2 linked regions of the Kordia sp. SMS9 genome follow. The protein of the gene in region 1 interacts with the protein of each later gene in a pairwise test. Links are inferred from orthologs where the notes say so. Each region holds a gene or a part of one and is shown in the gene's direction. Other genes may lie near its edges. The genes, in order: dnaA and nadE.

Region 1 (16,057 bases):
GAAAGTAACTTACAACAAAATAGTTTTGCAGCAGGATTGTATTTTAAAAATAATTGGAGAGATAAATTGTTTACAACGCTTGAAATTTATGAAACAGACTATAAGTTAAAAGCCATCAATGCCAATGTTTTAGATGCGCAACGGTTTTTACAAGAAAATAAAGTTTCAGAAACCAGTGCAAAATTAAAATTGAATTATCTGTATAATGACAACTTTACCATTACTGCGGGATATCATTTTGTAGAAACCGAAGTAACTAATTTAGACGACATTGATATTCCTTTAATTCGTTTGTTAATTTCTGAAGTGTTACGCACGCATGCTTTCTTTACAGGAATTAACTACAGTTCAAATGACAAAAACACACAAATCAGTTTGGGAGGACGTTATAACTATCTTGATAAGTTTCAAAAACACATCATTGAACCTAGATTTAGTTTGAGTCATACGTTTTTGAATGATTTTATCGTTGAGGCACAAGCAGAATTTAAGCACCAAAACACGTCACAAATTATCAACTTTCAAAATGATTTTTTAGGAATTGAAAAAAGACGTTGGCAATTATCGAATGATAACGATATTCCTGTGCTTACCAGCAGGCAAATGTCTGTTGGACTCAATTATCAAAAAAACAATTGGTTGGCAAGTGCAGAAGCATATTTTAAAGAAGTTGACGGAATTACAACACAAAGTCAGGGTTTTCAAAATCAATATGAATTTACAAAAGCAAATGGGCAGTATAGCGTTTATGGAATTGATGTGCTGCTCAGAAAACGACTTGATCGTCTAAATATGTGGCTTAGTTATTCATATATGAACAATGAATATACATTCAATTCATTAGAAGCCAATCCGTTTGTGAGCAATTATGACATAACACATGCAATAACTTCGGGGATTACCTATTCTTACAATTCTTTAAAATTAGGTTTAGGATTAAATTGGAGAACAGGCAAACCTATGACAATGCCTGTTGCTGGTAATGAAACTTCCAATGGAGAAATCAACTATGAGAAAGTAAACTCTTCACGATTGGAAGAGTACCTTCGATTGGACTTTTCAGCTAAATATGCTTACCAATTATCAGAAAAGATGCGATTAGATTTTGCATTTGCCCTCTGGAATGTACTAAACACGAACAACCAAATAGAAAAATATTACCGAATTAATCCTCAAGATACTGTTTCTGATATACGGCGTTTTTCATTAGGTATGACACCTAATTTTTCATGTAGGTTATATTTTAATTAAATTCATTACTATTTACGAGCATTACTCAAGTTCTTTGATGCTCGAATAAGTTCTGCATAATCATTATTAAAGTATTTTGAAACTTTAAGGATTCCATAAATTGCCACACCACAAATAACTACTTTAGTCGCAGGGTGTTTCAATACTTTTTTGTATCAATGAGTGGTTTAGTAGATTTAGGAATCGTATCCAAATCTAGTTTGTCTAAAATTGTCTTTCTTTTTGTTTGCTCTTTACGTACCATTTTTTCGTGTATTTTTGTTTAAATTACATGAGAAAAACTGATACTTTTTTAGCGATAGATAAAAAGCTAAAAATCAATCGAAAATATATTGATTTTAAAGTGTCAAAAGAGTACCGTTTCAGAGTACCAAAAAGCATGGAAATCAACACTTTCTCGGACTCCTTATTTTGTAAATAACTAAAAATAAGACGTTAAAAATTTAACCAACTGTTCGCTGTTCGCAAAAATAATTTATCTTTTTTATTTAAAATATAATATTCTAAATATCGTTCACGCTAAACTTGTCGAAGGGCCAATAGTATTCAAGGAAATACAAGCAACCCAAGACCTAAAAGCAAAGCGTTCAAAGACCTAATTCTATAAATCTTTCAACATCCACACATCGCAAGAATAATGTCCTGTCGCACCTAAGGGTTTGTCCAAATGCTTAAATCCGAAAAGTTCATAAATGTGAATGGCAGCTTTAAATTTTGGGGACGATTCTAAGTAACACTGCGAGTATCCAAATTCTTTTGCTGCTTCCAAACATTTGGCAAACAAGATTTTTCCGTAGCCTTTTCCTCGGGTTTTCGGAAAAAAATACATTTTCTGTAACTCACACACATGCGGAGGATTGTCACGTAACTGCTTTATTCCACCGCCGCCAAGCACTTCTCCATCTTCTTCAATTACATAATAAACTTCGCGTTCGCCTTGATAGGATTCAAACATGACATCCGTTTCGGGATCTTCGTACGCTGTGCCCACTTTTGGCATGTCAAACTCCGGAATCACCAAGCGAATGCAGGCTGCCATTGCTGCATTGTCTTCTGGTTGTATTTTTCTGATGTTCATTTTTTATAATTAAAAATTAAAAAACTCCTACCCCATAACTCATCACTCCTAAACTATCGTAACATCAAACTTCGCCAGCAAACCATGAACTTCCGAACGGGAGAATTTCGCTTTTTTAAGCCGATTCTGTGTCGGATCAATCGTGTAATTACGTGCTGACGTAAAATCTGCTTTTTGCAAATTGGTTTGCTCAAAAATAGCTCCTTTTACATCGCAATCATCAAATGTAGCACTTTCCAAATTCGTCGAAGTAAAGTCTACTTTTTGCAAATTGCTTCCGCTAAATGTGATTTCTTTCAAATTCAATTCCGCAAAGGACGCCAATTCCAAATTGCATTCTTTAAACGTGAGCGACAACATAAAATCTTTGCACACACTAAAATTTACACCTAACAACTTACTATTCACAAAATCGACTACGTTGAACGAGGTGCTTTTCACTTTTGCATTGGTTACATCGCAGGTGTCAAACGTACATTCTAAAAACGTCATTGCTGCCATATCTACATTTTCAAATTTGCAATTGACAAACGTGCAATGGTCGTATTCGCCCTTCGGAAATGTTTGTTGTGTATAATCAATTTGTGTAAAAGTTTGATCTTGATAGAATTCTTGACTCATTTTGTATTCGCTTCAAATAGAAATTGTGTAGTTTTGCGATGCTGTGAAGATACTAAATTTGGTTGTGAATTTCTAGTTGTTTTAGATTGAAATTACAACCTTGTTTATGTTTTTGAAAAGCCATTGCGAACGTTTATAAATTCGTACGAAAGTATTATTTATAAACTTGCAGGAATCTGCTTCTTAATAAGCAGATTACCGCGCTATCGCTCGTAATAACGTATTAAATTTTACAAAATAAAACATGAAAAAACGCATCATCATTCCAATGTTGCTACTGATTATCAGTTGTAACGTACGTGAAAAACCATTATTTGTAAAAGTAGATAACATGAAAGTAGTCTCTTCTACGTTAGAAAATATTGTGTTGACGGCAGATGCTTTCTTCATCAATAAAAATGATATTGGCGGAAGTTTGGAAAGCAAAAACATCGACATATTGATCAACAATGTAAAAGTGGCGCAGATGAGTTCAGAACTGTTTGAAGTGCCTGCGGGTGAAGAATTTACGATTCCACTTAAAGTAGTAATTCCTACCAAAAAAGTATTTGACAACAACGAAAATGGAGTGTTGGGCGGCATTTTAAATAGCATTCTCAACAAAAAAATAAACGTACAATACAAAGGAATTATTACCTATACAAAATTAGGGTTTTCGTATGATTATGAAGTAAATACAACGCAAGAAGTGAAAATTAAAATCTAATGACAAACACGCACAAAACCTATATGAAACGTTGTTTGCAGTTGGCTGCGAATGGTGTATCGGCTGCCATGCCCAACCCTTCCGTGGGCGCTGTAATTGTGCACAATGAAACGATTATTGGCGAAGGATATACAAGTGCATACGGCGGAAATCATGCCGAAGTGAACGCGGTTGCTTCTGTTAAAGACAAATCCTTATTAAAAGAAGCTACTATTTATGTTTCGTTAGAACCGTGCAGTCATTTTGGGAAAACGCCTCCATGTAGCAATTTAATCATCAAGCATCAAATTCCAAAAGTGGTGATTGGCACGATAGATCCGTTTGCAAAAGTGGCAGGAAAAGGTATTGAAAAGCTAAAAGATGCAGGTTGTGAAGTCACTTTGGGTGTATTAAGAGATGAATGCATCGCTTCCAACAAACGATTTTTCACCTTTCATCAGCACAAACGTCCATACATTATTTTGAAATGGGCGCAAACACAAGATGGTTTTATGGATAAAATTCGCCATGAAAACGATCCGGTACAACCCAATTGGATTACCAATACTTATGCGCGTCAGTTGGTTCATAAATGGCGCAGTGAAGAAACGGCAATTTTGGTGGGAACAAATACGGCAATTACAGACAATCCGAAATTAAATACACGCGATTGGTTTGGCAACAATCCTGTGCGAATTGTGTTGGACAGAAGTTTGCGAATTCCTGAAAGTTATGCACTGTTTGATCCATTAGTAAAAACGATTGTATTGACGGAACAAACGAAAGCTTCTACAGAAAATGTGCTTTTTGAAACGATTGATTTCTCTCAAAACCTGGCACAACAAATCTGTAACGTGTTATACAATAACGAGTTACAATCTGTAATTATTGAAGGCGGCAAACAAACGTTGCAAACTTTTATTGATGCCAATTTGTGGGATGAAGCGCGTGTATTTACAGGAAATATTTCTTTCGAAAAAGGAATTGAAGTGCCTATTTTACAAGGAAAGTTACAATCCAACACCACAATTTTAGACAATTCATTAGACATTTACACGAATGATTAAAAATATAATTTTCGATTACGGCGATATCTTTATCAATTTGGACAAACCTGCCACACAGCGCGAGTTGGACAAGTTAGGCATTGACGATTTCACAACCGAAATGATGGAAAAAAATCAAGCGTATGAAAAAGGATTAATTTCAACAGAAGAATTTGTAAATTTTTATCACGCACAATTTCCGGAAACTACCAAAAAAGATTTAATTGATGCGTGGAATGCGATTTTAAAAGACTTTCCAAAACATCGTATGGAGTTCATTCAAAAATTAGCAAAAGACAACAACTATCGCCTTTTTATATTAAGCAACACAAACGATTTGCACATTTCGTGGATTCAAGAAGATTGGGGGATGGAGTTGTATAATGAGTTTAAAAATTGTTTTGAACAATTCTATTTATCGCACGAAATTCATTTTCGAAAACCTAACGTGGACATTTACGAATTTGTGTTGAATGAAAACAATTTAAAACCCGAAGAAACTATTTTTATTGACGATACCAAAGAAAATACAGATGCAGCGGCAACGCTCGGAATTCACGTTTGGAATTTGATCCCTGGCAAAGAAGATATTGTTGATATATTCACACACAAACAATCATTATTTTGATATACCTCATCCTAAGTGTCTGCATTTCGAGTTCGTTATTTGTCATTTTTAAACTGTTTGACAAATTTCAAATCAACACCTTTCAAGCGATTGTTGTCAATTATTTAACGGCTTTTTGTTGCGGATTTTTCTTTTACAGAAACGGAATGACTGTTACCGAAATTACACAACGCCCGTGGATTCTCGGTTCCGTAATTTTAGGGTTTTTATTCATTGCAATTTTTATAGTAATGGCAACCACAGCGCAACGCAACGGACTTTCGGTAGCTTCTGTGGCAAGTAAAATGTCGGTGGTGATTCCTGTCGTTTTTGCAGTGATCGTGTATCAAGAAAAATTGAGTTTGCTAAAAATTTCGGGTATTCTTTTGGCGTTGTTAGCGGTCTATTTAACCACTGTTAAAAACGATGGCAATACCTTTGAACGTAAAAAGTTGCTCTTCCCTATCCTACTCTTTTTAGGCTCTGGCGTTATTGATACTGCGATCAAATATATAGAAACCAAATATTTGGCCGCAGGGGAAGTTCCTATCTTTTCATCGACAGTTTTTGGTTGTGCGTTTATCATTGGAATTGTAGTAGCAATTATTCGTGGAAACTTAAAAATTACAGGTAAAACCATTTTGGGAGGCATTGCACTTGGAATCCCAAATTTCTATTCGATTATATTTTTATTAAAAGCACTCAGACCTGAAAACTTGGGCGATAGTTCAACCGTATTTCCCATAAACAATGTCGCAATTGTGATGTTATCGACTATCTTTGGAATTATCTTATTTAAAGAAAAACTCATCACCAAAAATTGGATCGGCATTGGCATTGCGATTGTTAGTATTGCGATGATTGCGGTTTCGGTGTAAACTTTTTAAAATATCTCAACTTTGGAAATGAAAGACACCTACAAAACCATTGACAAACCTTCGGAAGAAGTGTTGTTTAAAGATCGAAATAGTAAATTTTTCGGCTATGCGTTTCCGGTTTCCAATGAAGACGACATTAAGCAACAGTTGGAAGCGTTGAAGAAAAGTCACCATTCGGCGCGACATTGGTGTTATGCGTGGCAATTGGGAAAAAGTGAACCGTTTCGTTTTCGTGCCAACGACGATGGCGAACCTTCTAACAGTGCTGGCATGCCGATTTATGGACAAATTCAGTCGTTTGAAGTCACCAATATTCTCATTGTCGTGGTTCGTTATTTTGGAGGTACGAAACTAGGTGTCGGCGGATTGATCAATGCATACAGAACTGGCGCGCAACTAGCGCTAGAAGCTTCTGAAATTCTTGAAAAAACCATCAATGTAGAGTATTTGCTTGTGTTTGATTATAAAAACATGAACAAAGTCATGCGTGTCATCAAAGAGCGAAACTTAACTATCATTTCACAAAAATTAGAAATGGATTGCAGAATTACCATTTCGGTGCGTAAAAAAGATGCCCAACAGATTTTTGAGTTATTTGAGAATTTGTATGAAATTTCGATTGAGGAAATTGAATAAAACTCAATTTAGCTTTATTCATATATCATCATCAGCACCAATTAATCGTATTTCATCTTTCAATGGAAACTTTTTAGTTACACGTTCTATAATTAAAGAGCGATTTTGTGCCCAGTTGGGATATGACTTCCAAGCTTCTTTACTTTTAAAAAATGGTTCAAAAGTGCCAATAGTAATGTTAGCATCAATTTTAATCGTTTGCCATTTTTCATTAATTTTTTCTGAATAATCTATTTGTTTGTAACTGATCTTTTGTACTTTCCAACCTTGTTTGTTGTGTGTATAATGGTGCTTGATTCTTTCTAAAAAAACGGCAGAGATAAAAATTATAAATAATAAAATATACATTCCCATGATAAGTCTGTTCTATAAATTCAACTAATAAAAAAAATCACTTCTTTCCTTTCCTATACTTCACAATCGGCTCACTCACACAAACTTCTTGCTCCAATTTCGATTTCCATTCTTGTTGTGTAGACAAGGTATTGCACAACTTTTCATGAAAATACACTTGATACCAGAGTTCTTTGGGAAATGAACTTACATCTTTATAAATCATTTCAGAATGTATCATTAACTTTAAAATAAAATCATCTTGTGGCGCACGATGATTGTTTATAATTTGGCTCAATTGAACAGACGTAATGCCAATGTCTTTTGCAAAAATAGCACGTTTGGAATAAATTGCATCTACATATAATTGTAAAAAATCAGAAAAATAAGTACGCTGCTCGTATACAGGTTGCTTAATGAATTCTTGCATTTTCAACTTTAATTGCAACAACTTGGCACGAATGATTTGGTCTTTAGACAAACCTTTCATACGTTGCAAACGCGCTTCCATCAAGGCAGTTGCTTCTGATTGGTATTCTTGTTCAGACGCATAACGACTGTCAACGCCAAATTCTGGATCTGTATAATTTTTTTCTTTAGTCATGATCAAATCGGTTTATCAAATGTATAATTTCTGGCATTTCAATACTGAGTGTAAGCCCAGTTGACGTCATATTATAACTGTTAATATAATGTTGCGCGATTTCTGTTTTCGGACGCAAAGAAACGCAAGCAAGTTCAGCATATTCTAAGATGGCTATTTTTGCTGCAAATGTGAGCAAGTTTCCTGCAATTTGACCAAATTTCTTCTTTTTCCCACAGTTTTCAACAGAAACAGTAAGCAATCGAATATGCACACGCCATTCACTTGGAATTCGTTCTAAGGAAATCAAACCTAAGATATCATTTGAAGTTACGGTACATAATTTATAGACTTCAAAGTTCTTTTCTTGTTTCCAATTGAAAAAGTAACGCGCTTTAGTTATGGTACGATAATCGTCATGAATGATAGGTGTTATTTGAACACGATGCTTTTTCCCCGTTATTATTTCAGTTATGACCATAAATTTACGAATTTATTTCCGATTTTGGTAATTTTTAACCAAATGTTTACAAATTTGTAAACTTATTTTATGCTAATATTAAATGTAGAATTGTATAGTAAAAGCTAACGAGGTATTTTTTAGTTTTTGAATCACGATTTGAAAAATTTGATAAAATTTAGGATGCATTAAAGTCAATCGTCGATAATTTTTCGATCAAATGCGCAGGACATTTCATAGGTCTTTTAGTCTCCATATTTATGAATGCCAAAACCGCATTCGCTTCTGTAATAATTTCCTTACTTTCGTTCAAAATTATGTAGTCAAATTCGATCTTAACCGACGGCAATTTTTTAAGTGTGGTTTTTACCGTCAACACCTCGTCATAATACGCAGACTTTTTATAATTGATCTGAATAGAAATTACAGGAAGCATGACGCCCATTTCCTCCATCTCTTTATATGAGATTCCTAGTGTGCGCAACCATTCAGTTCTCCCCATTTCCATGAATTGCACATAGTTACCATGATATACAACACCCATTTGATCGGTTTCAGCATAGCGAATTCTTGTTTTTATTTCGTGACTTCTCAAAGTTTTTTATATATTTAGTAATGTTAATGAATTGTAAAGAAATTGTTTCCAAGCATGCGAAAAAAATTTAACAAATTCAATAGCGTTCAAATTTTTTTTTCACTTTTTTTTTCACATATTTGTTCACGCTAAAAATAAAAGGAGAAAACCCCGAATTTTCTTTTTTTTTCCTAACCTAAGAATAACACTTTTAACGACAATAAATGAATGTAACTGCGCAATCAGTATGGGATAACTGTCTGTCTTTCATAAAGGACAACATTCAACCGCAAGCATATAAGACTTGGTTTGAGCCTATAAAGCCTGTAAAGTTAACAAATAAAGCGTTAAGCATTCAAGTTCCCAGTAAGTTTTTTTATGAGTGGCTTGAAGAGCATTATGTGAAGTTATTAAAAGTAGCTTTAGTGAAAGAATTGGGGAATAATGCACGATTAGTGTATATCATTAAAATGGAAAATACCTATGGCAATAAAAAGCCATTCACAGAAAAAATTCCAAGTGCCAATAGAAGCAATGTGAAAGCACAAGAAATTGATGTTCCTATCAAAAATAAAAGTCCTGAACTGAAAAATCCATTCATCATTCCTGGCATCAGAAATGTAAAGATTGAATCTCAGTTAAATCCAAATTATAATTTTGATAATTTCCTAGAAGGAGATTCCAATCGTCTAGCGCGTTCTGCAGGAATGGCAGTTGCCAACAAACCTGGTGGAACTTCTTTTAATCCACTCTTAATTTTTGGTGGTGTTGGTTTAGGAAAAACTCACATTGCGCATGCAATTGGTGTCGAAATCAAAGATAAATATCCAGAAAAAACGGTGTTGTACATTTCTGCAGAGAAATTTACACAACAATATATAGAGTCTGTAAAAAAGAATACACGAAACGATTTTATCCACTTTTATCAGTTGATTGATGTACTAATCATTGATGATGTACAATTCTTCTCTGGGAAATCTGGAACGCAAGATGTATTCTTTCACATTTTCAATCACTTACACCAAAATGGAAAGCAAGTGATTTTAACGTCTGACAAAGCTCCTGTAGACATGCAAGATATTGAGCAACGCTTATTATCTCGTTTTAAATGGGGACTTTCTGCCGAATTGCAAACACCCGATTTTGAAACACGTGTTTCTATCGTAAAAAATAAATTATATCGCGATGGCGTGGAAATGCCAAACGACATTATTGAATATGTTGCCAAAAACATCAAATCGAATGTGCGTGAGTTAGAAGGTGCCATCATTTCATTGATTGCGCAATCTTCTTTCAATAAAAAAGAAGTGACGATTGATTTGGCGAAACAAGTTGTTGAAAAATTCGTCAAGAATACAAAACGTGAAGTTTCTATAGATTATATCCAAAAAGTAGTATCTGACTATTTCCAGATGGATGTTTCTACCTTACAATCAAAAACACGCAAACGTCATATTGTACAAGCGAGACAATTAGCCATGTTTTTTGCAAAAAAATTCACCAAAGCTTCCTTAGCAAGTATTGGTTCTCAAATTGGAAAGCGCGATCACGCGACAGTATTACACGCTTGCAAAACGGTTGATAATTTATCGTCTACAGACAAGCAATTTCGCAAGTACGTAGAAGACTTAACGAAGAAACTTTCGTTGTAAACTCCACCAAATGAAGACTAAAATTTTAATGGTATGCTTAGGGAATATTTGTCGATCTCCTTTAGCGGAAGGAATTTTAGCGTCTAAACTCGATCCTACGAAGTTTGAAGTCGATTCCGCTGGAACCGCAGGATATCATGTTGGCGCACTTCCAGACAAACGCTCAATTGCGATCGCGAAACAATATGGACTAGACATTACCTACCAACGATCGAGAAAGTTCGTTAAAAGCGATTTTCAAACGTTTGATTACATCTTTGCGATGGATCAATCGAACTATGATAACATCCTCGCTTTGGCGGAAATGGAAACAGATCAAGCAAAAATACACATGATTCTCAACCAAATTACACCAAACTCAAATGCTGAAGTTCCCGATCCATATTACGGCGGCGATCAAGGATTTGAGAACGTGTATCGAATGTTAGAAGAAGCTTGCAGCATTTTCGCTGAGAAAATTTCATAAATCATCTACAAACAAAAGTAGTTCCTAATTTTTGTATCTTTCTATAAAAATTACCAACCTACTTTGCCATGAAAAGAAAAATACACCTATTATTAGCATTGGTATTTCCAATATTAATGTGCGCTCAAGGAGTGCTATTAAATCCTTTTGCTAACGGATTCACAAGACCTGTCGATATCAAACATGCCAATGATTCACGATTATTCATCGTAGAACAAGATGGTATTATTAAAATTTTAAATCCTGATGGAACTACAAACGCAACACCTTTTTTAGATATTGATGCACGTGTTCGTTCTACCGGAAATGAACAAGGTTTGCTCGGTTTGGCATTTGATCCAAATTACACTATAAACAACCGTTTTTATGTAAATTACATCAACAATAGCGGCGATACGGTCATTGCACGGTTTACGACTTCTGCCAATCCAAACATTGCTGATGATACCTCTGAAGAAATTTTATTAACGATTTCACAACCATACATCAACCACAACGGCGGTTGTATGGCATTTGGAAACGATGGCTTTTTATACATTGCAATCGGTGATGGCGGAAGCGCGGGCGATCCACAAAATTTTGCGCAAAACCTACAATCACTTCTAGGAAAAATTTTACGCATTGATGTAAGCGGCGCAACTGGCTATACAATTCCTCCAAGCAATCCGTTTGTGGGAAGTAACGCAGGTTTGGATGAAATTTGGTCGTATGGACTTCGAAATCCTTGGAAAATGTCCTTTGACAGTGACAATGGCGAATTGTGGATTGGTGATGTGGGACAAAGCAACAGAGAAGAAATCAACAATGTTCCGATAGTAAATGCTGGTTATAATTTTGGTTGGAAATGTTATGAAGGAAACGCTATATTCGACACTTCTGGTTGTCCACCTATCGCCACCATTGCATTTCCCGTAAGCGAATATAATTACGGCGGCACGCCTTTTCGTTGCGCCATTACAGGTGGTTATGTTTACAGAGGAAGCATGTACCCAAACATACAAGGCTGGTATATTTTCGCAGATTATTGCAGTAATGAAGTCGGTACTTTAGAGCCATCTATCATGGGCAATGGATGGAACATGAACATGAATCATATTGGCTTTAATGCAAACCTTTCTACGTTTGGAGAAGATATGAACAAAGAAATGTATGCCGCAGGATTATCCGATGGCGTTATATATCAAGTATACGATCCAACGTTGAGCATTGCTGAAAATTCTTTGGAGACCAACTATCAATTGTATCCAAATCCTGTAAGCGACTATTTTCAGATTCGCAATCAAAACGCAGCTTCTCAAATTAAAGAAGTCATGATATTTTCTCTTGATGGAAGCTTCATCTCAACAACCACAATTTTGACTGAAAATCAAAAAATTACCACAAATCAATTGGCAAAAGGAATGTATGTTGTGCAACTAATTTCAAATAATGATGCCGTTTCCTATCATAAATTCGTCAAAAATTAGTTTTATTTGTAATCAAACTTCCACTCTATGCAAGCTCCAAACGGAATTTTATATTTGATTCCTACAACTTTAGGCGATAATGAACCTTTAGAAGTATTGCCTTTATCTGTAAAAAAAGTCATTGAAGCAACCAATCATTTCATTGTTGAGAATGAAAAATCGGCACGTCGCTTCATTAAAAAAATTACTCCAAAAAAAGTACAACCACTTTTAGAATTGTATGTGTTGAATAAATACACACAAGATCAAGAGTTGCCTGCGTTTTTAGAAGCCATTCATCAAGGAAAAAATGTAGGATTACTTTCAGAAGCGGGTTGTCCTGGTGTTGCCGATCCAGGTTCAGAGATCGTAAAAATAGCACATGAACGAGGAATTCGTGTGGTTCCATTGGTAGGTCCATCTTCCATATTAATGGCAATGATGGCTTCGGGCATGAACGGACAAAACTTTGCGTTTAATGGCTATTTACCGATTGACAAAGACGAACGCAAACGCGCCATCAAACAATTGGAAAAACGTGCAAAAGATTTAGATCAATCACAAGCGTTTATTGAAACGCCCTACCGAAATGACAAACTCATGGCAGATTTGACATCCACGCTTTCAGGAAATACCCGTTTGTGCGTTGCTTGTGACATTACTTTAGCTACAGAATACATCAAAACATTGACAATTAACGAATGGAAAAAAACATCCGTAAGTTTACATAAAAGGCCTACGATGTTTGTGATTGATAAATAGAATTTCGCTATTAGATGTTAGATCGCTGTTAGATATTAGACCGCTCCGCTGTTAGATGCTAGAACGCTTTGCTTTTAGACTGCGCTACGCGCTTTTAGACTTGTTCTTGCTAAAGCTGAAACTTCTTAGACTGCTGCGCTGTTAGACACTAATAGCTTGAATATACATTGCATGCGCTAATCTTAACCAACACCTAAAACCCAAAATTACAGCGACCTAAAACCAAAAAAACCTCAGCATGTTTCCACACTGAGGTTTTTCATATAATGTTAACCAATTTGAGTTGTTACACTCTTGCTTTTGCTTTTTTGTCGGCTTTGATCGATGAAACATCATATCCAGCAAATCGCTTCATATAATATTTTACCGTCGTTCCATACGCGTCAGAAAAACCTTGTCTTCCTCCGCTTCTCAAGTACTTCTTTACGCTTCCTGGGCCAGCTAAGTGTGCCGCAGCCAAAATTCCTGACTCGGTCACTACTACACCGTTGATTCGCTTCCCAACGGAGCGTTGAATGTCTTTTCTAAGAATCCACTTATTTCTTGAGGCATTTGCTTCAAAGGCTTTCTCTTGTAATTTTGGATTTTTTAAGAATGCTTGCGGATTATAAATGCCGATCATTTCTAATGTTCCTTTTCCAAATTGATACTTTCCGAGATAACCTAAGGTATTTACCACAAAGTAATTTCCCTGAGATTCTTTAAATCCTACTGCTTCTTTGAAGCCCAAATAACTTTGTCCTGTAAATGGAATTGGCGCTTTCCCGAAGTAGTTGTCATCTATGGGGTTTACTGTAAACAGTTCAGATGACGTATTTTTTTTATTATTTTTAAGAACGTTGGCTTCTTTTTTTGAAGTGAAACCTAAACTTACAAATGTCAAAACAGCTACTAAAATTGAAAATTTTATTGCTTTTTTTACCATAAAAATTGATTTCTTCAAGACTGACTAATTCGAGAATTAAGCTTGAAATTTCAGCGTGCAAATATACGACACATTTTTTAAAAACCAAATATTTTTGTTAAAAGCGTGTTAAAAGTAGCTGTAATGAAACTTCATTTTTCCTAAACTATTGATTTCCAATGTTGGAGCAGGAATTTTAATAAAGTTAATCACGCTAAAAATACTCTTTAGAAACTTCGATTTTGTCTCAATTTTTGTCAAATCGACATCAAGACTCAGATAAAACTGCCGAAAACGTTTTAGTTGTGGTAAAATTTCGCGTTGTGTTTCTGGAGTTCCAGCCACCAATCCTTCGGCACCATAGCCAAAAGCGACGTTGAGCCATTTTGGTATTTTAGATTGTTTAAAGAATGAATGCACGTTCGCACTCAACCAATAAGTTTGTCCGTTGTAATCTTTTAAGCTTTCTTCTAAAAATCCGCTTCCAAGCTTATTTGGGCGTACTTCGGCAAAGCGTGTGCGATGAAAAGAGTATTTTAATTTGATGCGTTGTTCGTTCCATAATAATTCTTGCCCAACGAATAAGCCTGTTCCAAGTCCGTTAGCGAGCACATCTCCCCAAGAAGCTCCCCATTCTGCTGAAAAGCCATCCATGACTTCTACGGCAGTTAAAAAGCTAAATCCGAGTGTAGCACCATAAATGAGCTGATTTTTTTTGGAAACGCCTGCCCAGTCCAAGACATCTGCACCAATATTGCCAATGTAATATGACGCAAATACATGCCCGGCTTTGTCCATTTGCAGCCATTCGTTGTTATCATTGATGAATTGAAAGGAAGATCGCGGGAAATCGGCATACCAAATTCTGTCCAAACCAATCAAGGTTGCTGTGGCGAGTGAAGCTTCTGTAATGGCTACAAAATTGCGTCGCGGTTTGTGTAAGGTATCAGATGCTTTGAAAAAATCGGGTGGCGTGAGTTGTGCAGAAACCACATTTACAAAACAGAGCATAAAAAGGATTTTGGGGAATATTTTCATTTACTCGTTTGCTTTTTTCTTGTCGAACCTATTATAAATGGTGTCTCTAAACGCTTCCGCAGAAGTGTTCCAAGGCACCATATATGTATTTGAGTCATAAATATATTGCAATTCTGAAAGCTTAAATCCTTTGCTTACGGGATATATTGTATCAACAATAACATTATATACTTCCGTTTCAGTGGCTTCAATTTCAGCAGATATGATTCTCGCTATTTTTTTTATCGGAGTAATTTCCTTTGCAGAAGGTAATGTAACCGCAACAAATTCACTTTTTCCTAATAACGTCTTTACTATATCATTGCTATTCATTCCTTTTTGGATGACATACTTTCCTCCTTTTACGCGTTTTGTATATCCAAGTTTTTTGGCTAAGGTTTCAAAAGCATTCATATCGTTGAGCAAAGGCAAAATTTCCTCTTTTACATCCTTAAAATCTGCGCCAGTCGGAATATAAAGATAGGCTTCTTCATTATTAAAAGCTGTAATAGGTTTAAAGATGGTTTGCGAGATGGAATACATAAAGTAACAACCTCCCAAAATTCCCAACATTAAAATTCCAATGAGTATTTTTCGAATGTACATTAGCTCAGTTTTTGGTACAAGAGTTCATTTTTATACGCGCCATTGACATAATTCCAGTCTTTTTTTACACCAATTTTTTGAAAACCTATACTTTCAAAGAGATGAATGCTGGCTTCGTTTTCTTCCCCAATGTTTGCGAAAAGCTGATGTACTTGTAAGTGTTTGAATGCGTATTTACACACCATTTCCAGCGCTTCTTTTCCGTATCCTTTGTGTCTGAATTCGTTTTTCGCGATAAGCAAACCGACACCTACACGTTTGTTTTTTGGATCAAATTCAAACAAATCAATCAAGCCAATGCTTTCTTTTTTATTGCTCACCATGACCAAGCGCAGTTGTTTGGCTTCGTAAATATCTTGGTGTGCATTTTCTAGATATTGTTTGATTAAAAATCTAGAATATGGTGTTTGTGTCGCACTAATTTCCCAGATAGATTCATCATTTTCTATGTCG
Region 2 (15,932 bases), 1.4 Mb from region 1 along the record:
TGGTTGCACGTTGAAATGTGCGTGCCATCGACACTAAGGTTTGGTGATAAAACACTTTCATTTCGTCCACAGGCATGTCTTTCGTCCACAAGTCGATTCGTAAACTTTCTTGCGCTTTATGATCCCAAACAGATAACATTACTGCTTTGGAATCTTCATTTTCGATACCACCATCTTTTGCGGTCCAATTGATAGCTTCTGGAACATTATTTTCATCAACGGTCACTGCAATTTTTATTTCGGACGTCATTTTTTTCGCCATTATTTCTTTGGTTTGTACTTTGAATTGTTAAATATTTCTTTGGAAGATTTCCCCAAAAGATTTTGCAAAGATACATCATTATTTTCCATATATGCTTTCACAATACGATATCCTATAAAGCGACCAATTCCACCTGGAGATTCGTTGTCTAAGGCTAAATAAAATTTGGAGAATGGCGCTACATTCAAAAAACGCGCCTCTAATTTTTGATCCGTGCTATACAACAAATCTTTTTCAATAAAGTGCGTCCAAATTTGCGTTTCATTTACTGATGCCCAATTTGCTTGCTGTTTTGTATATCCAAATTGCATTGCTGTACTTACTTTTGGCACTAATAATGACGTAATATATTGTATTTTTCCATAGTAAATCATTTTCCCTAAAAAAGAACGTTCCCGTAAAGGCGGCACTTGAGTAAAGGCAAACTCTGTAGCAATATCCACAGGAATCATTTCTTTTTCAAAATTATGCGAAATGTATTGCTGAATACCTTCATAAAATGGATGATCTGCTCCTAAATATATATTGAGTGCAATTAGAATTTTATCTTTAAGCAGAATGACTTTTTTGCGATAATCTTCAGAAGTTACCGTAAATACTTTTGGCGTCTTGTATTCGGGAAAGTAAAACGCTATATGTTGCAAGACGGACTTCATATTGCGATGTACAGATGCAAAGTCTGAAAAAACAGCATCAATCTCTGTTTTCAATTCTTTTTGTAAAGGATCATTCATGGTGTAAATCCATGTAGAATCAGGAACATTGCTTGGAAAAAATAACGGATATGCTTTTTTTAGTTTTGGCAAGTCGGATGGTGTTGCATCTAAAAAAACTTGATCAAAACGAACGACATTTACATCTAACGGAATTGCCGCAATTTCTTTTTCAAGCGAATTTTCTTTGGCACATCCAATGACCAATAATACACACAGATACACTAGCTTTTTTATCATAATTTTTATATCACTCGATAAAGTAACGCAACTTCTACCTATAAATTTTATTACGCAACTGTCTTTGACTGCAAAGTTACTTTTTTTATCTTGTAAAAAAATTGAAAAATATGCAAACTGACAAGGTTATAGACCATATTGTAGCATGGTTAAAAGAGTACGCTACCAACGCAAGAGTGAATGGATTTGTTGTAGGAGTTTCGGGTGGAATTGACTCGGCAGTAACGTCTTCTTTATGTGCGAAAACAGGATTGCCAACATTATGTATTGAAATGCCAATTCATCAAGCAAAAAGTCACGTGACGCGTGCGCAGGAACATATCAAACAATTGAAAGAACGTTTTGACAATGTCACGGATACGCGTGTAGATTTGACGCCCGTTTTTGAAGAGTTTAAAACAGAAGTTTCTTTGGAAGGCGCTCAAGCAACCGTTGACATGGCACTAGCAAACACCAGAGCGCGTTTACGTATGACTACATTGTATTATCACGCTGGTTTACTAGGAAGATTGGTGGCAGGAACTGGAAATAAAGTAGAAGATTTTGGCGTAGGTTTTTATACTAAATATGGTGATGGCGGTGTAGATTTAAGTCCAATTGCTGACTTAATGAAAAGCGAAGTATATCAATTAGGAGACGCTTTAAAAGTGCCAGAATCTATTATGAAAGCAGCGCCATCTGATGGTTTGTTTGGCGATGCCCGAAGCGATGAAGACCAGATTGGCGCGAACTACGACGAGTTAGAGTGGGCAATGCGTATGGACGATGCAGGAAAAACAATCGAAGACTTTACTGGAAGACAACAAGAAGTGTTCAAAATTTACAAAAGATATAATACTGCGAACCAACATAAAATGATTCCAATTCCAGTCTGCTCAATACCGCAAAATCTTACATAAAAAATCACCTTTTTTAATAGTTTTTATAAAAATTTGTTTAAATTTGTCACTACAGACCCCCTAAACCTGAAATAAAAATTGATCCGTTTTTATGTTTGCATGACATATCCATGAACGAAACTTTCTTTATCTGATGGTCTGATTTAATAATAACTTTAAAAACTAAATTATGGTTAAAGTATTAATTGCAGACAATCATCCCATTGTTCGAAAAGGAATTAAATCTTTGTTCAAGAACTCTACTGAGATTGATGTATTAGGAAAAGCTGCTACAACTTCTGAATTGTTTGACTTTATTAGTCAAGAAACAGTAGATGTTGTTTTACTTGAGATGGACATCCCTGAGGTCAATGGAATTACTGCTTTAAGAAGACTTAAAAAAGACTTCGCCGACGTGAAAGTAATTATGTTTAGCTCACACTCAGAAGATGTTTACGCTGTAAGCACATTGAGAGCTGGAGCTTCTGGTTACTTATCAAAATCCGTAGCTACAAATGTGATTAAAGAAGCTATTATGAAAGTTGTAAATGGAGGCATTTACATTAGTAATGAGTTAGCGCAACGATTAGCATTTGATGAAAGCACAAACAAACCCCGCAGATTCTTCAGACGTTTGTCTACAAGAGAAGTAGAAGTGTTAAAACTTTTAGCTTCTGGTAAACGTAACAAACATGTTGCTGAAGAGCTAAATCTGAACGAAAAAACTGTGAGCACGTACAAAGCTCGCCTAATGCGTAAGCTGAATGTAGACAACTTAGTTGATTTACTACAACAAGCGAAAGCATTGGAATTACTGTAATTGCATTTTATGTAAAGATTTCCCTTTACTACAGTAAAAATTTTGATGATGATATGTATATTTTATGATGTGCATATCATCATTTTTTTTATCTCGACTACGCTCGATAGCCTTTTTATTCTTTTTGATAGTATTTAGTATTGAGTATTGAGATATTAGTATTGAGTTTTTTTGTACTTATACCAATTTACACATAAAATGGTATTATTTGAAACGTCTTTGCGATCTCCAACTTGATTGGAGAGTGGTAATCTGTGACTCCAAAGAACAATCATGTGATACAATAAACAGACTGCCACTTCGTAAACTTCTCTAGTGACGTTTTTTACCTCAAGAATAATTAGTAAGAGTTTTCAAATGTGCATTCACTAGAGTCGATACTATTAATGTATGCTATTTTTCACAAGCACATCTCGATACAATTTTTCTTCATTTTATTTCAAAAAATCACTCGATGGGACGTTTGGAAGTTAACGAGTTTGATATAAAAATCATATTCGTTAAGAGAAGTAGTTTTTTACAACACTCTTTTTAATTGTTCAGACAATGATTTTTTTAACATATTGTAATTTATGATATCTTCCAATACGTTTTGCGCTTCTTCTATTTTAGTATCTGGAGAAAGACTCAACTTAAGTTCTTCTATTTTAAGATTGATCAAGAAACAACGCAAGGTCAAGATGGTTTCGCTTGTTAATTGTGCAATGGTTTCTTCTTTGGGTTTTACGAAAATGTTTTGCGCTTCCCAATTGTGCAATTCGTAGCGTTCTTCGCGCATGAGAATATCTGTGACTTCACTCGCTACTTCCGGTTCTATTTCATTGACAAACGTATCCAATTCTAAAGTGCCTGTTTCATTGAGTTTTTCAATAGCTCTATAATATATTTTTTGAAATTTTTCATTTGCCAGATCAATTTCGTCTTGCTGTAAATCTAAGTAGAGCTTTTGAAACACTTTGGCATCAAACAATTCGCGCTCCATTTTGAGTTCGCCGTCTTCGTCTTCTTTTAAAATCAAGTCTTCAAATGTAGCATCCATGTTTCCGTAGAGTAGTAATATTTCAATGATTTTTCGCTCTAAAACATATTGTTGATCGACACTTTCTGCCTTTTTTTCGGTTTTGATGACATCAAACGCCTTTTTTTCTTGCTTGATTTTTTTGTTGGCTTCCTTGACGTTTTTGTTTTGCAATTGCGCCAAAGTGGCAAACAACACTTCTTCCGAAATGTCCATGATACGAGACGTTTCACGCAAGTATAATTCCTGTTTGATGCGATCGGATACTCTGGAAATACTCGACATCATGTCATTGATGACTTCTGCCTTTTTGATGGGATCATTTTTGGCAACTTCCATCAATAAAGAAGCTTTGTAACTGATAAAATCTTTTACATTGTTTTCAAAGTACGCCAACACATCTTCCAACGCATTGTTTTTGGTAAAACTATCTGGATCTTCTCCTTCTGGAAAGGTACACACGCGCACGTTCATTCCTTGTTCCAAAATTAAATCAACTCCACGAAGCGATGCCCGAATTCCTGCCGCATCTCCGTCATAGAGAATGGTAATATTTTTCGTTAAACGGTTGATCAAACGGATTTGTTCCGCCGTTAAGGCAGTTCCCGAAGAGGAAACCACATTGTGAATTCCCGCTTGATGCATTTGAATGACATCCGTGTAGCCTTCTACCAAATAACAGTTATCTTCTTTGGCAATTGCCTGTTTTGCATAGTATAAACCGTAGAGAACTTTACTTTTATGATAGATATCACTTTCGGGTGAATTGAGATATTTGGCTGCTTTTTTATCGTTTGTTAAAATTCGTCCACCAAAACCCAATACGCGTCCGCTCATGCTGTGAATGGGAAACATGACACGTCCTTTGAAACGATCAAAACGTTTTTCACCTTTAACAATTGTGACACCTGTTTTTTCTAAATACGTAAGATTGTAGCCTTCTTTTAATGCTGCATCTGTAAACGCGCTCCATTCGTCCAACGCATATCCCAAACCAAATTTTTTGATGGTTTCCATGGAAAAACCACGTTCTTTAAAATAGGTAAGTCCGATGGCTTTTCCTTGCGGTGAATCCCACAATATTTCTTGATGATATTTTTTGGCGTATTCTGACACCAAATACATACTTTCTTTTTCGTTGGCTAAGGCTTTTTCTTCGTCCGTACGTTCCGTTTCTTCTATTTCAATTCCGTATTTATTCGCCAAATACCGAATCGCTTCTGGATAGGTAAAATGCTCGTGTTCCATAAGAAATGCTACCACATTTCCGCCTTTTCCCGAACTAAAATCTTTCCAAATTTGTTTTACGGGCGACACCATAAACGACGGTGTTCGTTCGTCTGAGAATGGACTTAATCCTTTGAAGTTACTTCCCGATTTTTTGAGTTGTACAAAATCGCCAATTACTTCTTCTACGCGAGAAGTATCAAATACAGCATCTATGGTTGATTTTGAAATCAATGGTTTCGGGATTTTTAGGAATGAACTTCAAAAGTACTAAGTTTCCGCTAATATTGACTAAAAAAAGAGATACTTTGGTCAGTATCTCTTTTTTCGCTAATCCCCTGTACTAAACTTATTTTTTCTGTTCATAATTAAATAACGGTTTTGTGGCATTCGTTTTTTTGACAAAAACTACATAATCATACATCAGAGCAGGATTGACTTCGTAATAATCTTTTTCATCATTCATACCGTAGCCAAAGAGTTTTAGTTTTTGCTTTGGCAATTGTGCACAGCTTTTTTGTATGTTTTGATTGATGTGAAAATAATACGCTTCCGAAGTGTTTTGCCCTAATTTTTCTTCAAAGGTATTTGCGGGCGGCGTTGGATAGTTAGCCTCATAAAGCTGATCGCCATAATCGTGATCGTCATTGATGAGTCGCTTTTTTATATGTGAATAGCTTCCGCTAAAACTACTCATGGCAATTGCTACGTATTCATTAGGAAATTCTTGTTTTAGATTTCTGCCCATCAAGCCAATTTCGTTGTCAATGATTACTTCTTTGGAAATATGCGCATTGTGCGCCCAAACGATAATTTTAGCCTTCGGATCTTTTGCAAAAAATGCTACACGTTCTGCCATAACAATGTCGCGCGTTATTATTTTTCCCGTGTAAATCATTTCATAATTGATATAGGAATTCTTTGCATTGAGTAGTAATTCGTCCAAATACTTGGAGGAACTGTTTTCTTTTTTGATTTCCTTTTCAAGTTGAAGAATTAAACGGTAGACTTCTCTATAATATCCGTAATTGTCAATTTTTACAGGTTTTTTATCAGGATATTTTACATAAAAGTCACTTGCCTCTACTGTTACACGTTCATGAAATTCTTTTAAAATATTGGTCATTTCGGGTGTTATGTTCGATTTCAATTCAATAGAAATCATTTCGGGCAATAGTTCACGATACGAATCGTCACAACCTTTAAATACAATGGGCGTATGTGTTTGATTGTACGTTTGTAACCATTGTAAAAAGTTTTTCATACTTTCCGTTTGATAGATGGAAAAAAGATGTGTTTTTATGAGTGAATCTATCGGTTGTGTTTGCAAGTTTTGCGATAAAGCTTCCAAATCTTCATACGGATTTTCCAAGATAACCAAGTTGAATCCTTTTTCTTGAATAAGTTTTTTGGTGATTGCCGCACGGAGTTCATAAAATTCTTTGGTTCCGTGTGTATCTTCACCCAAAGCCACAATGCGCTTGTCTCCTATTTGCGCTACAAGTGCATCAAGTGAAGCGTCTAACGTTTCTGGAGTATCGAAATGTAGCAGTGTTTTAGTCTTGTTGATTTCTTGTGACAAACTTTGTCCATTCGCGCAAAGCGAGAAACAAATTGCAATGAGTATGGTTGCTATTTTCATGTGTGTGTTTTTTAGTAGTGAGTTGTGAGCTGTTAGTATTGAGACGAGTTTAAAGACTATTTTCGTTTTAGAGAATATGATCTAATTCCCGATAACCTTTTAATAGCAAAGTACTTCTCGATACAAAATCTTTTCAAGATTTTACTCGAAGTGACGTGTTGTCTTTTTTAGTAGTGAGTAGTGAGCTGTTAGTATTGAGACGAGTTTAAAGACTATTTTCGTTTTAGAGAATATGATCTAATTCCCGATAACCTTTTAATAGCAAAGTACTTCTCGATACAAAATCTTTTCAAGATTTTACTCGAAGTGACGTGTTGGTTTTTTTTAGTAGTGAGTAGTGAGATGTTAGTATTGAGAGCATATATCTCACTTCTCAATACTAACAGCTAATGTCTAACATCTAGTTTCCAATTTAAAACACATCCAAGCGCACACCAAGCGAAATGTTGCGTTGTTCCGCGTTTGGACTTTTGAAGATTGGTGACAAATCGTATTTACAATACAAGCTCATACTATCCCAACCAATATATGCACCTAATCCGTAAACAAAATTATTGGTATTGAAATTTCTTCGAATCTCTTGGTCTACTCTGTCGCCATTTTCAGAATATCGCAATTTTTGTTTTACCGCTAAGTTGACTCCAACATAACCGCCAATTCCAAATTTGAATTTTGAGTTGGTATAGTAACGTACAAAACGCTTGTTTTCTACTTTCCGTGAAGGTCCAAATTCAAAATACAACGGCACAGTTAAATTGGTCACTCGAATTTTGGAGCGATTCAAATCGTTTGGAAATTGTTCTAAAGTTGTTAATCCGTTATTATTGTCTACAAAGTAGCGATTTCCTGTAGGTTTTAAGCTGTTGTATTGCAGCGTTAATCCGTAGCAAAAACGCACAAAGTTGTGATTTTTGGCAACACGCGTACTCCACAAAATTCCAAATTCAAAGAAGCGTGAACCTGCCATTCTATACTCTGAGTCACTGAGCGATACACCTTCTTGAATTGCATTATTGAAACCAAAAGCAAATATAATATCTGATTTTGTACGGCGATCGTAACGAATAGAACGTTTTTTAATAATACGTGAATCAAAAATTTCGCCTAAACGAATAAACGTTCCGTCTTCCTGAACGTAATAATCTGTCAACAATTCTCGCTTTACTTTTGCCATACGATATTCAATATTGGCTGCGGATAACATGGCTGCTTTCTTTTTACGTTCTTCCGCTTCTTTAGTGGTAATGTTGCCTAATTCAAGATCTCTATTAATTTTTTGCACTTCTAGTTTTAGAGATTCTTTTTCGTCCAAAGTAATCACACGCAATTGTCTTTCGAGATACTTTTTTTCTGCTTCTTTTTTGAGTGCGATAGAATCTTTAGTTGTGCTTGGAATGCTATCTTTTTGTTGTGCATTTACCGTAAAATGTAGGCATAAGAATGCCAGGCATACATAGAGTGTACTTGTTTTCATGTTCGTTTTTTTACTATTAATTGATGATTTTTTTCTGTGTTCGCTAGGAACTTTATCGGTCGATATCGGCGGTTCGTGTTCGTTTTACATTTCGTTTCACAAGCTCAAATACACGTTGCTTGAATGATTTGTCGAGTTCATATTCTACTTCGTTCAACAATTCGTCTGCGGTAGCAAAATTTGTATTATTCACTTTTTCTTTAGTAACTTCTAAATATTTGAGTGATTCTCGCGCTTCTTTCAGCAACAAATCAATTTCTGCATTGGTTACCGTTCTTTTTTCTTCTTTTAATAAGGCTACAATAGAAGCTTTTAAATCGTCGTTTGTGGTGATAATGACTTCTTTTTCTTCAATAACGGTTTCTATTTTTTGTGGTATTATTTTTTCTTGAATCACCACCGCATTTTTAATTTCCTTTTGTAGTTCAGTAGTGAATTCTGCTGTAGCTTTTGGAACTATTTCTTTTTCGTCGGCATCTTTAGAAGTATTTGTTTCCACTACAACTTCTGTATCTTTAACAATGACTTCTTGTATTTTTTCTTTTGTTGGAATGACAATGTCTTGAGAATTCTCTTTGGTTTTCGTGATGATGGGTTTCGTAGTATTCTCTTGATTTGCAATCTCATCAGTATTGGTAGTTTCTTCAGATTGTACCATCATAAAAACCAACCAACTGACTAGCAATGCCAAACATGCAGCGTACGGAATGTAGATTTTTTTACTACGTTTCTTGCGATCATTCGCATCTAATTGTCCTGCGAGCTTTTCCCATGAATGTTCAGATACTTCAATCGTACGCTCTTCTAATATGTTTTTGATTTCATGCGATTTCATTAGCTCTGTTTTTTTTTGATCGTAATTGTGTTTGAAGCGTCTTTTTTGCTTTGAATAGTTGCGTTTTGGACGTGCTTACTGAAATATTGAGCATTTCGGCAATTTCTTGATGTTTGTAGCCTTCTATTTCATATAAATTGAATACAATTTTATATCCTTTTGGCAACGCGTCTATCGCTTTTTGAATTTCCTCCACACCTGCATTTACATTGACTTCACATTCGGTGATTTCGGTATAGTTTTCAATTTCGTCAACCGCAACTAGTAATTTTCTTTTCCGGAGAAACGAAATGGATTCTCGAATCATGATTCTCCGAATCCAACCTTCAAAACTTCCTTTGTTTTTATAGGTTTTTAGTTGTGTAAATACTTTGAAAAACCCGGAAAGCATTACTTCTTCTGCATCGTGAAGGTTAGCAATGTAATATCTACAAACACTCAACATTTTTGGCGCGTGTTGTGCATACAGTACTTGCTGCGCTTTTCGGTCGTTGCGCTTTGCTCGCTTAATGAGTTGTCCTTCTTGTAGATGTAATTGTATAACTTTCACTCGATAATCGAGATTTAAATGTTCCGACGCTTACGCCGAAATGTTTTAATTGATTCTTCTTAATGTCTCGTGAGCTTGCGCCAAGATCGTTGACTTTACAAGCTGCTTTCTATTGACATAGACGCAATTTTTATGCAAATGGTTGTCTGAGAATGAAAAAAAATTATTTTTTTCTATCAATTACGTAGTTGACCATCAATTCTAAAGAGTCTTTATAAATGGATTTTGGGTAGGTTTCAAGCAGCACGAGCGCTTTTTCTTGATAGCTTTTCATTTGTTTGACCGCATATTCCAATCCGCCAGTTTTTTTTACAAAAGCAATGACTTCTTTGACTCTTTTTTTGTCCTTATTGTGATTTTTTATCGAATTGATTGCCCACTTTTTCTCTTCTTTCGTGCAATGATTTAGTGCATAAATGAGTGGAAGTGTCATTTTTTGCTCTTTGATATCAATTCCTGTGGGTTTCCCAATTTGCGTTTGTCCGTAATCGAATAAATCGTCTTTAATCTGAAACGCCATTCCGATATATTCACCAAACAATCGCATGCGTTCTACTTCTTCTTCCGGAGCATTTACAGATTGTGCACCCATGGCACAACACGCTGCAATTAAGGTGGCTGTTTTTTGGCGAATGATCTCGTAGTAGATTTCTTCTGTGATATCTAATCGGCGTGCTTTTTCAATTTGAAGCAATTCTCCTTCACTCATTTCGCGAACTGCCACAGAGATGATTCTCAATAAATCAAAATCACCATTATCAATCGATAATAATAATCCTTTCGACAGTAAAAAATCGCCTACTAAGACCGCAATTTTATTTTTCCATAAAGCATTGATAGAGAAAAAACCTCTTCTACGGTTGGAATCATCGACTACATCATCGTGTACTAAGGTTGCCGTGTGAATCAATTCAATAACAGAAGCACCGCGATAAGTGCGTTCATTGACAATTCCGTCAGAAGTCATTTTAGAGACTAAAAAAACAAACATTGGACGCATTTGCTTTCCTTTTCTATTGACAATATAGTGTGTAATTCGGTTGAGTAGTGCGACTTTTGAAGACATTGAGGAGTAAAACTTCTTTTCAAAAAGCTCCATTTCCTTGACAATCGGTTGTTTTATCTGCGCGACTACTTTCATGTATTTGCAAAGATATTAACTAATTCTATGATTTATGTCCTTTTTAACAAGATTCAAACACTTCTGAGTGCAATTCGTCGTTTTATTTTCGTTGTCGGAAATAGCTAATATAGTAAGTTCCATGGATTTCCTTTGATACTGCTAGTTTTAACAATGACAAATTCATTTTAGAGAGTATCAAATTTTAGCCTTTCTTTTTTATCAAATCTTTAAAAATGTTAACGTTTATGAGAAAAAATCGTGTTACATGCTTCTATGTGATATTTTTTTATAACTTGAACATTATTAACATATAAAGCCTCGCTTATGAGAAAAATTACTTTTTTATTTTTTAGTTTCTTGATCTTTACCTATACAGGAATTGCTCAAGACACCTGTGCAACAGCACAAGCAATTACAGCTGGTACGTATAACGTTCTTGCTGTAAACGGAACTGAAGGCACTACAACCATTTGTTCAGGAGGAACCACTACCGCCGCCGCCGCCGAATGGTATACATACACTCCAACAGCCTCAGGATCTGCAACAGTATCTTCTAATATTTTACCGGCTAATTTGAACGGAGACACCCGATTACAAATTTATGAAGGAACTTGTGGAGCATTGGTTTGTCTTTCTGGAAGTGACGATGTAGATTACCCAGGCGGAAACTATTTATCAGAAGCTACATTTAATACTGTTGCAAACACAACGTATTATATTGTTTGGGATAACAGATGGAGTTCTTTTGGTTTTGAATTTACACTTACCGAAGCTGCTGCAGTATGTCTAGATCCTTCTGGATTTGTGGGCAATGCTGCTACTTCAACTACTTTTGATTTAGGTTGGACCGATACAAATACGGGGACACCAACTTGGGAAATAGAATGGGGAGCAGATGGCTTTACTCAAGGAACAGGAACATTGGTTTCTAATATTATGACACCAAACTATGTATTTATGGGCTTAACGCCGAATACGAATTATGACTTTTTTATTCGTGCCAATTGTGGAGGCTCTAACGGAGACAGCGCTTGGGTTGGTCCTATTGGATTCAGATCGCTAAGAGATTGTACAGGTTCAGCAACATATCCATTTTCGGAAAATTTTGCAGACGGAACTGTCCTAGATTGTTGGGCACTTGAAGATGCTGACATGATCAGTCCAGTATGGTCCTACAACACCGATATTAACGACTTAGATGGTGATGGAGCAAATGACAGCTTTATGGTTGTTTTTCCACAAGCAGCTACCGAAGTAGCAAAAGATGATTGGTTATTTTCTCAAAGAATGGACATGACTACCATCAATACGTACGGTATACAAGTGATTTATAATGCATTTGATCTTAATTCAGCTGCTGATGAAAGTTTTGAATTATACATTACAGATAGTCAGTCGTCTACTGCCACCTACCAATCCTTGTTAGGAACGTATACAAACATTACACAATCTGGAGCTTTTGGAGATACTATGGGTAATGATTTAATTACACAAGCATATAGTGTTACAGAAACTTTTAGTCCACCTTCAGATGGTACCTATTATGTAGCTGTTCGTGCAACCACAACAAATTCTCCTAATCTATTAATGCTTTTAGGTTTAGGCGTTACAGAAACATTGGGAGTAGAAGAGTTTGATGCAGATAACTTTAAACACTTCATTAATTATGAAACGGAAGTTATGACAATGCAAGCTACCGAACCTATGTCTAATTTTGTATTATACAATACAATTGGACAACAGATCTTAAATTCTGAATTGAATTCAAGAACGCATGAAGTATCTTTAAATACTGTAGATGCTGGCGTATATTTTGCTAAGGTTAGCATTAACAATAAAACAAAGACATTTAAAATACTTGTAAAGTAAAAATATCTTTTAGAAACAAAAGTGTAATTCTGATGTTCACATTAACTTTTATAATGTGTTTCGGAATTGCACTTTTTTAAAATAATTCCTTTATTATGAAAAGAATTATAACATCTTTATTTGTAGCATGTTGCTTCGTATGTATATTCAGCTGTAAGGATGATGATATGGTGACGCCAGTACTACCTGTAGAACTCAGTGAAAATATTGTTCAGTATGAAGATGGAATTTATGATGCCTACACGCTAGTTTCGCCTATGGGTTCAACAGATAGTTTTCTTATTAATAATGAAGGCTTTGTAGTGCATCAATGGGAAGCTAACACAAGTGCATTGATGGCGTATTTAACAGATGAAGGGAATTTAATTAGGGCATTGCGACAAGACACTTCTGAATTTTCTGGTGGCGGCGCAACAGGTGCTATCGAAATTTTAAACTTTGACGGAGATCAAATTTGGTTTTGGGAATATAATACCGCTACTTATGTATTGCATCATGATTTAACTTTGTTGCCAAACGGCAATATATTAGCATTGGTTTGGGAATATAAATCTGAAAATGAAGCACTTGCAGAAGGACGAAATCCGAATTTATTGTTTCAAAACAAAGTTTGGCCATGTAAGATTATAGAAATTCAACCGCTACCTAATAATCAAGCTAATATAGTTTGGGAATGGTCTGTTTGGGATCATTTGATTCAAGACCATGATGCCACCAAAGAAAATTTCGGTGTCGTTTCTGATCATCCCGAATTAATTAATATTAATTTTTCAGGCGGCGATGCAAATTTTAATCACTTAAATTCCATTGATTATATTGAAGAATTGGATCAAATTGTAGTGAGTTCTAGAGTTTTTAATGAGTTTTGGATCATTGATCACAGCACTTCTACCGCAGAAGCTGCATCACATTCAGGAGGAAATAGCAATAAAGGAGGTGATTTATTGTATCGTTGGGGAAATCCGCAAACCTATAATTCAGGCACTGCTGAAGATCAACGTTTGTTTGGTCAACATGACGTTACTTGGATTGGAAATACAGTAAATAATGGCGGAAACTTCATGGTTTTTAACAATAATTCTTTCGCTGAAAAATCGTCTGTTGAAGAAATTTTGATTCCTCAGCTTTCAGATGGAACGTATGATTTGGTTCCCAACACCACACAACTTCCAGAGGCTCCTATTTGGTCGTATGATAGTGAAGCTATTTACTCTTCCAGACTTTCTGGCGCAAAAAGATTGCCCAATGGAAATACACTCATTACCGCTGGAAGAACAGGAACACTTTTAGAAATAAATACCTCAGGCACCATTATTTGGCAATTTCAAAACCCGATCGAAACCAATGCTTCTATTTTTAAAGTAGATAAGTATGAAAAAAATCATCCTGCATTTGAAGGAAGAACATTGACACCTTTATCTATTGAAATTGAATGATTGAAAAATAGTTCCTCTAAAAAAACGCTACAAATTAAAGCTGAACCGAGCATTGAAACGCAAACTACATTGGCACATTTTGAAATTATCAAATTGATACATTGATACATTGATACATTGATACATTAAAAACTATTCCTTATTTGCCAATTGTCCACACGCAGCATCAATATCTTTTCCTCTAGAACGTCGTACCGTAACGGTAATACCATTTTGTTCTAATGAATCTACATAGCGATCAATTGCTTTGTTGCTTGCTTGTTGAAATTGTCCGTCATCAATAGGATTGTATTCTATAAGATTGACTTTACTTGGTACATCTTTGCAGAATTTTACCAACGCATTGATGTCTTTTTGTTGATCGTTGATACCATCCCAAACTACGTATTCGTAAGTGATTTTATTTTTAGTTTTGTCATACCAATACGCCAAGGCTTCTTTTAAATCTTTCAATGGAAAGTGTTCGTTGAACGGCATGATTTCAGTTCGAACTTCGTCTATTGCAGAATGTAATGAAACTGCTAGTTTGAATTTCACTTCATCATCTGCCATTTTTTTGATCATTTTTGGCACGCCCGAAGTAGACACGGTAATTCGCTTTGGTGACATTCCTAGACCTTCATCCGAAGTAATTTTATCAATTGCTTTTAATACATTGTTATAATTCATCAACGGTTCGCCCATTCCCATGAATACAATGTTTGATAACGGTCTGCCATGATACAATCTGCTCTCGCGGTCAATCGCTACAACTTGATCGTAAATTTCATCAGGATTCAGATTTCGCATGCGTTTTAATCGTGAAGTCGCACAAAATTTACAATCCAAACTACAACCAACTTGACTCGATACACATGCAGTAGTTCGTGAAGATGTCGGAATTAATACAGATTCCACCACCAATCCGTCATGCAAGCGCACTGCATTTTTGATGGTTCCATCATTGCTACGTTGCATTTTGTCCACACGAATATGATTGATAACAAAGTTTTCTTCCAGCATTTTGCGCGTTTCTTTCGAAACATTGGTCATGTCTTCAAAATTATGTGCTCCTTTTTGCCACAACCATTCATAGACTTGATTTCCACGAAACGCCTTGTCTCCTTGCGATACAAAGAATTCTCGAAGTTGTTCTTTGCTCAATGCGCGTATGTCCTTCTTCCCTACTTGTTTCATGCTGCAAAAATAGGGAGAATTTGTGAGTTTTTGGTTTTGTTGATACAGCAATGTAATTTTCCCGAAAGGAAAACTACAAAAAGGAAAGCTACACTTTATTTACTTTTTTATTTCAATTTCCAATTCAAAATCGCCTTCCGTCAAACCTTCTGCGCCCACAACGGCAATTACAATTTTATAAGGTCGATTGATAGCATTCACGCGAACGTTCCGCGTATGATCTTGTGTTTTTCCACGCCATTTACGATCCCATTTGGAATCTTCTTCGCACGTAATACAGCTGCTCAAATTTGGTGGCAATTGCGCATTATTCAGTCCAACTTGATACGCGTACAGACTAAAGTTTTGTTTTTTATTTTTTGGAATGACTTTGATAAACATTTCAGAACGCTTCGGAATTATCGTCTCATAAAAAACGTGCTTCCCTGTAAATTTTTGATTTTTAGTCGCCGGAAAACACGCTACACTACTGTTAGATGCAAATGATAAATCGTGAATAATTTCACCTGTTGAAAGGTTGCCGCTTGTTCTCGTAATTGCGCCTGTTGTCTCTATTTTAGTAACCTTGAGTGTTGGCGTTATTTTAGGCGTTTCTTCTACACCTCCATTTAGTTTTATTTCTAGCGTAAAATCTCCTTCGGTCAAACCTTCAGCGCCTACAACACCAAT

What was found.
Region 2: the proteins of dnaA (region 1) and nadE interact in binary tests that used the Escherichia coli proteins (3 or more experiments, as listed by UniProt). The link is inferred for Kordia sp. SMS9 from one-to-one orthologs.

Annotation. Positions count from the first base shown.
Region 1 is NZ_CP031153.1:3,637,065-3,653,121, reverse strand. What follows is about bases 8,310-11,190. They hold dnaA (chromosomal replication initiator protein DnaA), read left to right. Parts: upstream 8,310-8,976; coding sequence 8,977-10,404; downstream 10,405-11,190. Other genes in these bases: KORDIASMS9_RS15365 (PQQ-dependent sugar dehydrogenase), read left to right, coding at 10,939-11,190; KORDIASMS9_RS15370 (low molecular weight protein-tyrosine-phosphatase), read left to right, coding at 10,415-10,870; KORDIASMS9_RS15380 (thioesterase family protein), read right to left, coding at 8,357-8,773. Also shown: KORDIASMS9_RS15440 (TonB-dependent receptor plug domain-containing protein), read left to right, coding at 1-1,251; KORDIASMS9_RS15430 (GNAT family N-acetyltransferase), read right to left, coding at 1,853-2,329; KORDIASMS9_RS15425 (pentapeptide repeat-containing protein), read right to left, coding at 2,378-2,950; KORDIASMS9_RS15420 (hypothetical protein), read left to right, coding at 3,195-3,656; bifunctional diaminohydroxyphosphoribosylaminopyrimidine deaminase/5-amino-6-(5-phosphoribosylamino)uracil reductase RibD, read left to right, coding at 3,656-4,702; KORDIASMS9_RS15410 (HAD family phosphatase), read left to right, coding at 4,695-5,309; KORDIASMS9_RS15405 (DMT family transporter), read left to right, coding at 5,306-6,166; KORDIASMS9_RS15400 (YigZ family protein), read left to right, coding at 6,194-6,802; KORDIASMS9_RS15395 (hypothetical protein), read right to left, coding at 6,821-7,156; KORDIASMS9_RS15390 (hypothetical protein), read right to left, coding at 7,194-7,739; KORDIASMS9_RS15385 (N-acetyltransferase), read right to left, coding at 7,732-8,199; more of KORDIASMS9_RS15365, read left to right, coding at 11,191-12,336; KORDIASMS9_RS15360 (SAM-dependent methyltransferase), read left to right, coding at 12,364-13,077; KORDIASMS9_RS15355 (hypothetical protein), read right to left, coding at 13,364-14,002; KORDIASMS9_RS15350 (DUF2279 domain-containing protein), read right to left, coding at 14,111-15,019; KORDIASMS9_RS15345 (endolytic transglycosylase MltG), read right to left, coding at 15,020-15,604; KORDIASMS9_RS15340 (GNAT family N-acetyltransferase), read right to left, coding at 15,604-16,057. UniProt on the Escherichia coli protein: Plays an essential in the initiation and regulation of chromosomal replication. Binds in an ATP-dependent fashion to the origin of replication (oriC) to initiate formation of the DNA replication initiation complex once per cell cycle.
Region 2 is NZ_CP031153.1:2,235,236-2,251,167, reverse strand. The notes cover bases 464-3,219. They hold nadE (NAD(+) synthase), read left to right. Parts: upstream 464-1,325; coding sequence 1,326-2,114; downstream 2,115-3,219. Other genes in these bases: KORDIASMS9_RS09765 (response regulator transcription factor), read left to right, coding at 2,284-2,913; gldB (gliding motility lipoprotein GldB), read right to left, coding at 464-1,215. Outside these bases: gliding motility protein GldC, read right to left, coding at 1-262; more of gldB, read right to left, coding at 262-463; dnaG (DNA primase), read right to left, coding at 3,431-5,392; KORDIASMS9_RS09755 (erythromycin esterase family protein), read right to left, coding at 5,508-6,800; KORDIASMS9_RS09750 (hypothetical protein), read right to left, coding at 7,213-8,274; KORDIASMS9_RS09745 (hypothetical protein), read right to left, coding at 8,327-9,109; KORDIASMS9_RS09740 (RNA polymerase sigma factor), read right to left, coding at 9,096-9,659; KORDIASMS9_RS09735 (polyprenyl synthetase family protein), read right to left, coding at 9,823-10,800; KORDIASMS9_RS09730 (T9SS type A sorting domain-containing protein), read left to right, coding at 11,107-12,651; KORDIASMS9_RS09725 (aryl-sulfate sulfotransferase), read left to right, coding at 12,747-14,087; 23S rRNA (adenine(2503)-C(2))-methyltransferase RlmN, read right to left, coding at 14,220-15,263; KORDIASMS9_RS23645 (hypothetical protein), read right to left, coding at 15,363-15,932. UniProt on the Escherichia coli protein: Catalyzes the ATP-dependent amidation of deamido-NAD to form NAD. Uses ammonia as a nitrogen source.